DNA from 3 places in the Devosia lacusdianchii genome. Region 3 is predicted to be linked to each of the others. Evidence: predicted binding sites of a transcription regulator. Region 3 holds the regulator's gene; each other region holds the start of a gene.
The links. Region 3 encodes LexA, which represses DNA repair genes until DNA is damaged. Its sites were predicted from a motif close to TGTTCNNNNTGTGTTCNG; they were not measured.

Region 1 (4,176 bases), 1.1 Mb from region 3:
ATAGCCTTGATTTGCCGCAGGATGTGCAGCGCCCGCTTCTTGTCGGCGATGATGGCCGTCTCGGTGACTTCCAGCTCAAGCCGCGCCGGGGCCAGTCCGGAGCGGATCAGCGCATTGCGCACGGTGTCGATCAGCTCGACCTGTGCCAGTTGCAAACCCGATACGTTGACGGCGATCTTGTAGGGTTCGGGCCAGGACGCGGCATCGAGGCAGGCCATGCGGAGAACCCAGTTGCCGATGGCGCCAATGGCCCCGCATTCCTCGGCCACCGGGATGAAGTCGGCGGGCGAGACATTGCCATAGCCGGGCCTGTCCCAGCGCAGCAACACCTCGTAGCCGGTGATTTCGCCGGTCGCGACGGATTTCTGCACCTGGTAGACAAGGTAGAAGGCGTCCATTTCCAACGCGGCCCAGATGTCCTTGGCCATGTCTCGGCGTTGCCGGGCGTGTTCGTCCATCTCTCTTTCATAGTAGCAGATGCGCCGGTCGAACTCGGCCTTGGCCCGATACATGGCCAGGTCGGCATTGCTCATGAGTTTGGAGCGGTCCGCGCCGTCGTCGGGATAGATGGCGACGCCAATGCTGCCCGCAGTGCTGAGTTCGGTGCCGTCGATGGCAACGCGACCAAATAGGGCCGCTTCGATGCGCGCGAGAAAGTCGCGCAGGTTATCCATCGAGGTGAAGGATTTAAGCGCGCCGAACTCATCGCCGCCGAGCCGGGCGACGACTTCGCCATCCTTTAGTCCCTCGGTAAGGCGGTTGGCGAGAGCCTGCAGCACGCCGTCGCCTGCGGCGTGGCCATAGGTATCGTTGATTTCCTTGAACCGGTCGAGATCGATGGCGATGACGGCCAGATTGTTGTCGCCGGCATCGGCTTCGTTGAGAGCCGCCTCAAAGCGTTCGTTGAACAGCGCGCGGTTCGGCAATCCGGTCAGGCTGTCATGGCGCGCCAGGTGGGCAATCGCTTCCTCCGATCGCCGCCGCTCGGTAATGTCGTCGATGGTGGCCACCCAAGAGCCATCGCCGATCGGATTGTGGGTGACGCGCACCGAGCGGTCATTGGCGAAGGTGTGCACGACATCGCCGCCCGCGCCGTGGATAAGCGGCTGGTGCTGGGCGACGACGCGATCGGCAAGGTCTTCGACATTGGCGGGCGCAGGGCCCGGGCCGATGATGGCCAGCCGGCAGACCTCGCGGAAGGTCTTGCCCGTCAGGTCGGTTTCCGGGTCGAGCCCGAGCAGAAGGGGCAGTCGCTTGTTGTGCAGGCGCAGCACGCCATGGCTGTCATAGAGGCTGAGGCCTTGCGCCATGTGACGCATTGCCAGTTCCAGTCGGCCGGTGACCTCGCTGAGCCTCTCGGCATCAGCCTTCTCGCGCTCGCGTTCGCGCGCCGTGCGACGACGGTCGGCCTCGTCGAGCAGCACGCTGCCGAACGCTGCGGCGAGGATCAGTAGCGAAACGAACGCAACGGCTGCAGCAATCCAGCCGCCGGCCAGGTTGCCGTTGGCGGTCAGCGGGAAGCACATCGAGAAGTCGGCCGCACCCATGGCCGTGAAGTGCATCGCACAGATCGCCGCCGTCAGCAGCGCTGTGCCCAGCGCCAGGTTCTTCCAGCCTCCCGACATGGCGGTCACGAAAGAGATGCCACCAAGGATCATGCCGGCGATGATCGAGATGGCGACCATGCCGCTATCCCAACCAATGCTGCCGCCCATCACCAGCGCGGCAATGCCGGTATAGTGCATGGTCGAAATCGCGATACCCACCACCGCGCCGCCAAGAAAGTGGTCCTTCTTGCCGGTACCGTGCATGGCCATGGCAATGCCGAGGGCACAGACAGCGATGGCTAAGCCCAGCGAGACGGCGGTTAGCGCGATGTCGTAGGCGAAATCGAAGCCGGGCCGAAAGGCCAGCACCGCAAGGAAATGCGTGGCCCAGATGCCGAAGCCCACAGCTACCGCCGCCACCGCGTTCCACAAGGTGCGCATGCCCCCTTCGGTGCGGCGTCCATGCCGCACAAGGCTCATGCAGGCATAGGAGGAGATGAGGCACACGACAGCGGCCATGGCAACGAAGCGGAAGTCGTGCCCGACAAAAAAGAAATCGACTACTGAGAACAAGGGAACGCCGCCAGTAAAGATGAGCCGGCATACCCTAAGTAACTTCACTTAACGTGGTGTTACGGAAGGGTTTTCTCCGTTTTCACTTTTTGGACACGACGGCACCATGCCAAAAACAAGCCGACCGTAACGGACCACATGACGGTGAATCCGGTTGTGACCGACCTTGACTCCCCGGCGTATTTGTTCCCTTTATGTTCTATTCGTCAACAAGGTGAAATCGTGGATGCGGCGACAATCCTTCATGCTGACCTCGACGCATTCTATGCCTCGGTCGAGCAATTGCTGGACCCTGGCCTGCGCGGCAAGCCGATCGCGGTCGGTGGCGGCGTCGTGCTGGCGGCGTCTTACGAAGCCAAGCGGTTCGGTGTTTATGGCGGCATGCCGGGGCGCAAGGCGAAGGAACTCTGCCCGCAGTTGATATTCGTCGGCGGCCACTTCGGGGAGTATCAGCGGCTCGGCGACGCTGCGATGAAAATCCTCGACGATTACACGCCGCTCGTCGAGCGCATCTCTATCGACGAAGCCTTTGCCGATGTGGCTGGGACGGAACATCTGTTCGGCTCGCCGGAGACCATAGCCATCGCCATCCGCCGCCGCGTGCGCGATGAACTCGGCCTGCCGATATCGGTGGGGGTGGCGCGTACCAAGCATTTGGCCAAGATTGGCTCGCAAGTCGCCAAACCCGACGGCATGGTCGTGATCGACCCGGCCCGCGAGCTGGAATTTTTGCACGAATTGCCGGTGGAGTTGATGTGGGGTGTCGGGCCGGTCACCAAGGCCAAGCTGGCCGAGGAGGGCGTGGTGACCATCGGCCAGTTGGCGCAGACGACCGGCGGTTCGCTGGAACGCCTGCTTGGCCATGCCGCCGGCGAGAAGCTGTTTGCGCTCGCCTGGAACCGCGATCCGCGCGCCATCGTCACCGACCATCGGGCCCGCTCGGCGGGAGCGCAGTCGGCGCTGGGACGCAGGCCGTTCCGCGAACAGGTGTTCCGCCCTACCCTGCGGCTCCTGGCCGACCGCATCGGCTCGCGACTGCGCGGCAAAGAATGGTCTGGCCGGACGATCACCACTCGCGTGCGTTTCGCCGATATGCGTGCGGTGACCCGGGCCATGACGCTCGGAGCGCCGATCTCGGCAACCACCACCATCGCGGAAGTCGCTGAGGAGCTGGTGCGAGGCGTGCGCCAGGAGTTTCCGCACGAACGCGACATCTCCCTGCTCGCCATTTCGGTATCGCATCTCGTGCCCGACCGGGCCATGCAGTTCGAGTTTACGCTAGGCGGCGCCGAGGATGCGCGCCGCCCCGGCACCCGCACAGGTGCGGCGCGGCGCCAGGCCGATGGGGCCATGGACAAGGTCCGCAACCGCTTCGGCTGGGATGCCATCGGCTATGGATCGGTGATACTGGAAGCGCCACGCTCGGTACCAGACGCGTTCAGGGAGCTGGCGGAGAAGCAGCTGTAGCTCTCTTACCCCTCCCCAGAGGGGCGAGGTAAGAGGTTCGCATCAATGCGCGGCAGGCCCGATCAACCGCGACCGGATGGCATTGGAGATGTTGTCGAACACGAACACTACGCCCAGGATCAGCAGCACCATATAGGCAACCTTGTCCCAGTCGGAGTTGGTGCCCATCGCCTCCAGCAGCTTGAGACCGATACCGCCCGCCCCCACCGCACCGATCACCGTCGCCGAACGCGTATTGCTTTCCCAGAAATAGAGCGACTGCGACACGAAGACCGGCAGCACCTGCGGCACAACGCCATAACGATTGACGGCAGCCGGGCTGGCGCCCACTGACTTCATGCCTTCACGCTGCTTGTCGTCGACGTTTTCTAGCGCCTCCGCATAGACCTTGCCCAGGGCGCCAGTGTCGGTGAAGAAAATGGCCGCGATGCCGGGTATCGGTCCGGGGCCGAAGCCACGGGTGAAGAACAGCGCCCAGATCAGCATATCGACTGAGCGGATGAAATCGAAGAAGCGCTTCATCAGCCAATTGGCCGGCCGGTTGGGCGTGATGTTACGCGCGGCGATAAAGGCCAGTGGGAAGGCGAGC
Region 2 (4,176 bases), 2.1 Mb from region 3:
CCCTTGGCCATGTCGAGTCCTCCCTGGCTGCGGGCGCGTGGCCCGGATGAATGATCTGCGAAAGCTAGACCCGCGTCGAATCGCTGGCAAGTGCCCGGATTACTTCGCCGATTGGCACCGGCCGGTCGGGCCGAGCGAGGCGATGGCGCGCGGATCGCAGCCGGTGAGCAGGAACGTGATCCAGTCGTTCTGATTGCCATAGAAGGCGTTGCGATCGACCTCGCCCCTGACCCCGCGCACCACGCCGGTCTGCGTCCACTGCCAGAAGGTCCAGGTGCGGTTGCCGTAGCGCTCATGCGGCTCGGCGGCGGTCGAGCGCAGCCAGAAGGCATTGGGGAAATACTCACCCTCGAGAATGTCGCGGTGGAAGTTCATGTCGGTATAGATGATCGGCAGCTTGCCGGTATGGCGCTCCATGGCGTCGAGCATGACGCGGATCTTTTCGAGAGCGTCGGCACGGCTGGGTTTGTTGCGGCAGCTCGAGTGGTTGTTCCACTCGAGATCGAGCACCGGCGGCAGCGCATCGGGGTCGTTGGGTACGTTCTGCGTGAACCACGCGGCCTGTTCGGACGCCAGCGAGCACCAGGTCATGAAGTGATAGGCGCCACGCGGCATGCCGGCATCGCGCGCCCGCACCCAATTGGTGCGGAAATTGGGGTCGATATAGTCCTTGCCCTCGGTGGCCTTCATGAACACGAAGTGGATGCCGCTCTGGAAGGCCGTACGGAAATCCACGTTCTCCTGGTAGCGGGCCACGTCGATACCCTGGATGGGCATGCCGCGGGCGCGGTCGACGCCGGAATGGGGCCGGTTATCGCCCTGGATCGGACCATAGAGCCCGCCACCCGACGAACAGGCGACCAGCAAGGCGGCCAGCAGCGCCGAAATCGTGCCCTTTGCGATCGCGGAAAACGAGGGAAAAGGCAGGCTGACGCGCATGAAAAGTACTCGACGCAAAGACAAATTGAGCCTTTGAATCAACATGGTCGGGTTAATGGGTGATTAGGTTTACCTTTGTGGCAAGCGACGTGGTTAACAAGCCATCTTTCGTTCGCTTTGTGTTTCTCTGTGCCCTGAGCACCGGATTCTCCCCGGTTGTCGAAATAGCCGATCTTCGCGCGACATTGTGCTGACCGATCCAGTGGCTCAAACTCGGAGAAGCACGATGTCCACCAACGACAAGTCGCCCCAATTGCAAACCGTCACCGACGGCATCATGATGGGCGAATGCCCGCGCTGGCACGAGGGCAGGCTGTGGTTTGCCGACTGGATCGGCCAGAAACTCTATTCAATCGACGCCAGCGGGCAGCGCCGTGTCGAGGCGGCTGTCGTTTCCCTGCCCTTCTCGATCGACTGGTTGGCCGACGGCACGCTGCTGGTGGCCCATGCCTGGCAGAACAAGCTGCTGCGCCGGCAGGCGGACGGCGCTTTCGCCACCCATAGCGACCTTGCGACCCTGTCGGCGTTTGGCTGCAACGAGCTCGTCGTCGATGGGCGCGGCAATATCTATGTCAACAGCATCAACGAGGCGCTGGAGGGCGGGCCGATGGCCAGCTATGTCGAGTTCCAGCGCACCGGCCTCAGGCCCGGCGTCATCGGCCTCGTCTCGCCCGATGGCACCGTACGACAGGTGGCCCAGGAGCTCGCTTTCCCCAATGGCATGGTGGTGACGCCTGACAACAAGACCCTGATCGTCGCCGAATCCTTTTCGGCGGAGCTGACGGCCTTCGACATCGCCGAAGACGGGAGCCTGGAAAACCGGCGCCTCTGGGCCCGCATCGAAGGCCAGGGCGCCGACGGTATCTGCCTTGATGCCGAAGGCGCCGTCTGGGCCACTTCCGGCCCGCGCTGCATCCGGATAGCAGAAGGTGGCCAAGTGCTCGACGAGGTTGGGGTTGACCCGAGCCTTATGTGCTTTGCCTGCATGCTCGGCGGCGCTGACGGCAGGACGTTGTTCATCGTCGCCAATGCCTGGGGCAGCGATGCACCCACCCGGCCCACCGGTAAGGTCTTTGCCGTGCCGGTGGGCGCGCAGCATGCCGGCTTTCCTTGAGGCCTGGCCCCGGTCCCAGCGGCGGGAGCGCCCGCTTCCGCTGTGTGCATGTTGTTCGCTTTACGTTCTTGTTCGGAACCAGCCGCTTTGCTAAGCTCGCCCGGGGCTTGGGGAAAAGCGCATGGTCACCCGTGTAGCGACAGTGGCGTTCCAGGGCATTGAGGCGGTGCCGGTGGATGTGCAGGTGCAGATTGCGCCGGGCCTGCCCAATTTCATTCTCGTCGGATTGCCCGACAAGGCAGTCAAGGAATCGGGCGAACGGGTGCGGGCGGCGCTGGTCGCTTCGGGCCTGGGCCTGCCGCCCAAGCGCATCACCATCAATCTGGCGCCTGCCGACCTGCCCAAGGAAGGCAGCCATTACGACCTGCCGATAGCGCTGGCCATCATGGCCGCCATCGGCGCCATTCCACAGGATGCGCTCGACGGCTACCTGGCGCTGGGCGAGCTCGGCCTCGATGGGAGGCTGGCCCATGTCGGCGGCATCCTGCCGGCGGCGATCGCGGCGCAAGGGCGCGACCTGGGATTGATCTGCGCCCAGCTCTCTGGCGCCGAAGCTGCCTGGGCCGGCGACGGGCTGGAGATCGTCGCGGCGGAAAGCCTCCTGGCGCTGGTCAATCACCTGACCGGCCACCAGCTTGCCGCCCGGCCGGTGCCGCGCAAGCATATCGCCAAGGGCAACCTGCCGGACCTCAGTGAAGTGCGCGGTCAGCTGGTGGCGCGGCGCGCACTCGAAGTGGCGGCTGCCGGTGGCCACAACATGCTGATGATCGGGCCGCCCGGTGCGGGAAAATCCATGCTGGCAGCGCGGCTGCCTTCCATCCTGCCGCCGCTCGATCCGCGTGAACTGCTCGATATTTCCATCATCCAGTCCATTGCCGGTGAACTGGCGGGCGGCGCTATTTCCGATCGCCGGCCGTTCCGGGCACCACATCACTCCGCCTCGATGGCGGCCTTGGTGGGGGGTGGGCTCAAGGTCCGGCCGGGTGAGGTCAGCCTCGCCCATAATGGCGTGCTGTTTCTCGACGAACTGCCCGAATTCGCGCCGAGCGTGCTCGATAGCCTGCGCCAGCCGCTTGAAAGTGGTGAAACCGTCATCGCGCGCGCCAATGCGCGGGTGAGCTATCCGAGCCGTGTGCAGCTTATTGCTGCGATGAATCCCTGCAAGTGCGGGCTGGCAGGTACGCCCGGTCACACCTGCCGGCGCGGCCGTGCCTGCGCCGACGATTACCAGGGCCGGGTTTCGGGGCCATTTCTGGATCGCATTGATATCCGCATTGACGTGCCGGCGGTGACCGCCGCCGACATGATCGCCCCAGCCGAGGCAGCTGAGAGTTCCAGCGTCGTTGCCGAGCGCGTTTCCCGCGCCCGCCAGACGCAGCGCCAGCGCTTTGTCGAGTACGGCGCGCCCGATATCTTCACCAATGCCGCCGCCGGCCCGACGCTGATCGAAGCGGTGGTCAATCCCGACAAGGACAGTCAAATCCTGCTGCTGCAGGCGGCCGAGCGCTTCAGCCTGTCGGCCCGCGCCTATCACCGTGTGCTCAAGGTGGCGCGGACCCTGGCCGATCTGGCCGGTGTGGACAGGGTGGCGCGCCCCCATATTGCCGAAGCCCTGAGCTACCGGCTCAATTTCGGTGCGGCGTGACGGAAGCGGTGCTCCATCAATGGTCCTATAGCCGAGCGCGCGACAGCGAGGCGATCATCCTGCCGGACGGCCGCTGCGACCTGGTCGTCGAGATCGGGCGCGATGGGGTCGTGAGCCTGCATTATGCCGGCCTCGACACCAGGATGCATCGCTGCAGCGGGAAGCCGGCTATGCCGATGGACCGGCGCAGATGGACGGAATACAGCGCGATGACACAACCCGGCGACCGGATGGTGGTTTCTCAAGGTCAATGTGCCGCGCGATCGCCTGGCGCTCAACGATCGGGAAATCTCGTACGGGATCGCTGGCGCGAGGCGGCGCCCCTGTTTAGAACCGTGGCGGATGCTGAGCTGGAAAGGCTCGATGCCCTGGCGCAGCACCCTGAGCAGGCGCTGCTCGATATCATGCCGGATTGGCTGGCTGGCGCTCGAAACGGGGATTGATCATGCGGCACAGGATTTCGGCGGGTGCGCTGGTT
Region 3 (4,176 bases):
TTGCCCGCATCGCCGGCATCATGGCCGCCAAAAAGACCAGCGACCTGATCCCGCTCTGCCACCCCATCCCGCTGACCAAGGTCAGCGTCGACATTGAGGCTGATGGCGCCGACGCCATCCAGGTCCGCGCGACGGCGGAAACCACCGGCCAGACGGGCGTCGAAATGGAAGCGCTCGTTGCCGCCTCGACAGCAGCGCTCACCCTTTACGACATGGCCAAGGCCATCGACCGGGCCATGGTCATATCAGACATCTGCCTCATGGAAAAATCCGGCGGCAAATCCGGTGACTTCACCCGGCCATGAGCCTGCTCCCCGTCGACGACGCCATTGCGGCCATCCTCAAGCGGGTCCCCGCCCCCGTGGGTAAGAGCGTCCGCCTGGCGGACGCCGCGGGGCGGGTTCTGCTGGAACCGGTGGTTGCGCGGCACGATCAGCCGCCTTTCAATGCCAGCGCCATGGACGGCTACGCCGTCCGCGCAGCGGACATTGTCGACGGCCACCGCCTCACCATGGTCGGAACCTCGCAAGCCGGCGCTGCTTATGGCGGATCGATAGAGGCCGGTCAGACTGTCCGCATCTTCACCGGCGCCCCAGTCCCTCCGGGCGCTGATACGGTGATCATGCAGGAAGAAGCCGAGGCCGAGGGCGGCATGGTCCGCTTCAACACCCGCCCGCGCCAGGGCCACAGTGTCCGCCCGCTCGGCAACGACTTCGCCACCGGGGACCAACTCATCGATCCCGGCGTCCGCCTGGCACCGGTGCAACTGGCCGTGGCCGCTGCCGCCAATGCCGATAGCCTTGTCGTAGCTCGGCGCCCGGCCATTGCCCTGCTGGCCACCGGCGACGAACTGGTTTTGCCCGGCACCGCGCTGGGCCCCGACCAGATCGTCGCCTCTAATAGCTTCGGCCTCCGCCCCTTGCTCCATCCTTATGCCGAAACAGTCACCGACTACGGCATAGCCCGCGACGATCGCGCCGCCCTCCGGCAAACGCTGGAGACCATCTTCGCAGCCGAGCCCGACATCCTGATCACGACTGGCGGCGCCAGCGTCGGCGATCATGACATCGTCCAGGAGATCCTCGTCGAACTCGGCGTAACCCTCGACTTCTGGAAGATCAACATGCGCCCCGGCAAGCCGCTGATGTTCGGCACCCGCGGCAAGACACTGATCTTCGGCCTACCAGGCAATCCCGTGTCGGCCATGGTCACGGCCATCGTCTTCATTAAACCCGCCCTGCGCCGCTGGGTTGGATATACGGGCCTCAGCAAATGGTATCTTCCGCTGGCCGGCCCGACGCCAGCCAATACAGCGCGCCGCCACTTCATGCGCGCACAGCTCATCCATACGCCGACCGGACCAGAGCTTTTCCCGATATCGCAGACCGACAGCGGCCATACTTCGTCTTTGGCCCAGGCAGAAATGCTGATTGTCCAACCTGAATTCGATCCGGGGCAAGACGCAGGAACGATTGTCGAAGCGCTCGCCATCGACGCGTTCTGATTGTCTTGGCGCCCGCAAGACTGATGAGCATATCAGCATATTGCAGAACATAACTGGAACACGTATAGTCGTTCTGCCTATGTTCCGATTCTGTTTCCGAGGGGCCAATGCTGACGCGCAAACAACACGAGCTGCTGATGTTCATCCACGAGAGGATGAAGGAAAGCGGCATCCCGCCATCGTTCGATGAGATGAAGGATGCGCTCGATCTGGCGTCCAAGTCTGGCATCCATCGGCTGATCACCGCGCTCGAAGAACGCGGCTTCATCCGCCGCCTGCCCAATCGGGCCCGCGCACTGGAGGTGGTCAAGCTCCCCGATTCGATGAACCCCTCGCTCGGCGGCCGCAAGGCGCGCTTCGAGCCATCGGTTATCGAAGGCAATCTGGGCAAGGTGGCGTCGCCTCCCGCGCGCGTATCCTCTGGCGAGGACTATGCGCGACCAATTTCCATTCCTGTTATGGGACGGATCGCGGCCGGCACGCCGATCGAGGCGATTCAGACCCATTCCCACACCATCATGGTGCCGCCCGAAATGCTCGGCGCCGGCGAACATTATGCACTCGAAGTGCGCGGTGACTCGATGATCGAGGCCGGCATTTTCGATGGCGATACCGTGCTGATCAAGAAGCAGGATGCCGCCAGCACAGGCGAGATCATCGTTGCTCTCGTGGATGATGAAGAAGCGACCCTCAAGCGCTTGCGTCGCAAGGGAAATACCATCGCTCTCGAAGCCGCCAACCCGGCTTACGAAACACGCATTTTCCCGCCTGATCGCGTCAAGGTTCAGGGACGCCTTGTTGGCCTGTTGAGGAAGTACTGATGCGCGCCGCGCTGCTTCTGGCCCTGATGCTGGTTGCAGCGCAGGGCGGCCCGTCGCTTGCGCAGGAAGTGTCCGCACGCGAGACTCGCTGCTGGGTCGGCGACGTGGCCTTCACGGCGGGCGTCGGTATCAATGCAGGCGGCGGTGTCGCCGTCTGCCGCGCCGGAACCGGCTGGGAAGCGGGCGAGCCCGATACCCCAGTGGTCGGTTGCGTGCTCGAGGACAAGTTTTCCTCGATCGGTGCCGTGGTTGGCATACGCAACAACGACAGCCTGCTGCTGCAATGCGACCCCAGCGGCCGCTGGACTACGGTGAACACGCGCCTTGCCGGCGACTGAGTTCAGGAGGCCGGGCTTTGAGCGATGGGGCCTCCAACCCAGAGCATATTGCTGCGGAAGCGGCGGCGGTGATGGCCGAATATGCCGAGCGGATCAACCATCACGATTTCGGTGATGTCGCGCCGCTAATCGCTGATGATGCAGTGTTCTGGTTTAGCGACGGCTCCCATAGCGGCCTGGCGGCGATCCGGGCGGCCTTCGAGGCAACTTGGGCTGTTCTGACCGAAGAAATCTATCGAATCGAGGCGCTACGCTGGATCGCGGCAGGCGACGGTGCAGCCAGTTGCATACACCTTTCATTGGCAGGCCACCGTCAATGGCAAGCGCGAAGCCGGCTCAGGTCGCGGAACCTCGGTTTTGGCGAAGCGGCCGGACGGCTGGAAGATCGTGCACGAACATCTCAGCCCACCCCGGTGACCAATGCCCGGCTTCGCTAGGTGGTAGGATGTCGGACCGGCCTAAGGCGCTGGACTGAGCGATCCATTTGTGGATCGTCATTGCCCGGCCTGGCCAAGCAGTCCATTTCTCCGCACGTGCTGAAGCATCGATCACCCGGACAAGCCGGGCGATGAGGATGGAACCGAAGGGCGGTTCGAGGCGCGTCGCGGTTGATCCGCCTCACTATCGGAGACCTCACGGCGCGCTTATCGAACCACGAGATCGAGCGAGTGGAGGCTTGGGTGCCACGACCTCGTGGTTCGACAGGCTGCGGCGAACGCGACAGAGCGCGCCATGTCTTAGGCAGCGCATCGACGCGAATTCACAGTAGCCGGCAAGAAAAAGGCCCGCCGAAGAGCGGGCCTTTTGGTTTGCCGACCCGCGAACCTTAGTGATTATCCCGCGGTACGCCGTTGGTCTGGGCGATGCGCTGATAGGCCACAGCGGGCTTGAGCACTGCGCCATTGCCGAGCTGGTCGACAATGCCGCGCTGGATTTCCTGCCACGGCGTCTGGTGCTTGGGGAACTTGTAACCGCCGGTGGCTTCCAGGTCGGCCCGGCGGGTCGCGATTTCCTCGTCAGAGATCAGGATATTGGCCTGGCCCTTGTTAAGGTCAATCCGCACCCGGTCGCCGGTACGCAGGATAGCGAGATTGCCACCGGCCGCCGCTTCCGGCGAAGCGTTGAGGATCGAGGGCGAGCCCGACGTGCCCGACTGCCGGCCGTCGCCGATACAGGCCAGGGCGTGAATGCCCTTCTTGATCAGGTAGGATGGCGGCCGCATGTTCACGACCTCGGCAGCACCCGGATAGCCGATAGGGCCGGCACCGCGCATGAACAGCAGCGTGTTTTCGTCGATTTCGAGCGACGGATCGTCGATCCGGTGGTGGTAGTCCTCCGGCCCGTCGAACACCACCGCCTTGCCTTCGAACATGCCCGGATGTTCGGGGTTGTTGAGGTAGCGCTCGCGGAATTCCGACGAGATCACTGATGTCTTCATGATGGCGTTGTCGAAGAGATTACCGCGCAGCACGAGGAAGCCCGCATCGGTCTTGAGCGGGTTGTCGAAGTGACG

Region 1: the regulator LexA is predicted to act here: its motif matches at 2,305-2,322, upstream of dinB (DNA polymerase IV).
Region 2: the regulator LexA is predicted to act here: its motif matches at 2,106-2,123, upstream of MF606_RS21185 (YifB family Mg chelatase-like AAA ATPase).

What each region holds. Positions count from the first base shown of each region.
Region 1 is NZ_CP092483.1:1,107,375-1,111,550, reverse strand. It holds gene MF606_RS05420 (bifunctional diguanylate cyclase/phosphodiesterase) at 1-2,120, opposite strand, end outside; gene dinB (DNA polymerase IV) at 2,340-3,587, shown strand; gene phnE (phosphonate ABC transporter, permease protein PhnE) at 3,630-4,176, opposite strand, start outside.
Region 2 is NZ_CP092483.1:4,272,957-4,277,132, forward strand. It holds gene MF606_RS21655 (hypothetical protein) at 1-11, opposite strand, end outside; gene MF606_RS21175 (glycoside hydrolase family 25 protein) at 100-939, opposite strand; gene MF606_RS21180 (SMP-30/gluconolactonase/LRE family protein) at 1,166-2,053, shown strand; gene MF606_RS21185 (YifB family Mg chelatase-like AAA ATPase) at 2,175-3,698, shown strand; gene MF606_RS21190 (hypothetical protein) at 3,695-4,141, shown strand; gene MF606_RS21195 (NUDIX domain-containing protein) at 4,144-4,176, shown strand, end outside.
Region 3 is NZ_CP092483.1:2,202,616-2,206,791, forward strand. It holds gene moaC (cyclic pyranopterin monophosphate synthase MoaC) at 1-305, shown strand, start outside; gene MF606_RS10730 (molybdopterin molybdotransferase MoeA) at 302-1,504, shown strand; gene lexA (transcriptional repressor LexA) at 1,612-2,325, shown strand; gene MF606_RS10740 (hypothetical protein) at 2,325-2,663, shown strand; gene MF606_RS21745 (nuclear transport factor 2 family protein) at 2,681-3,100, shown strand; gene MF606_RS10755 (IlvD/Edd family dehydratase) at 3,490-4,176, opposite strand, start outside.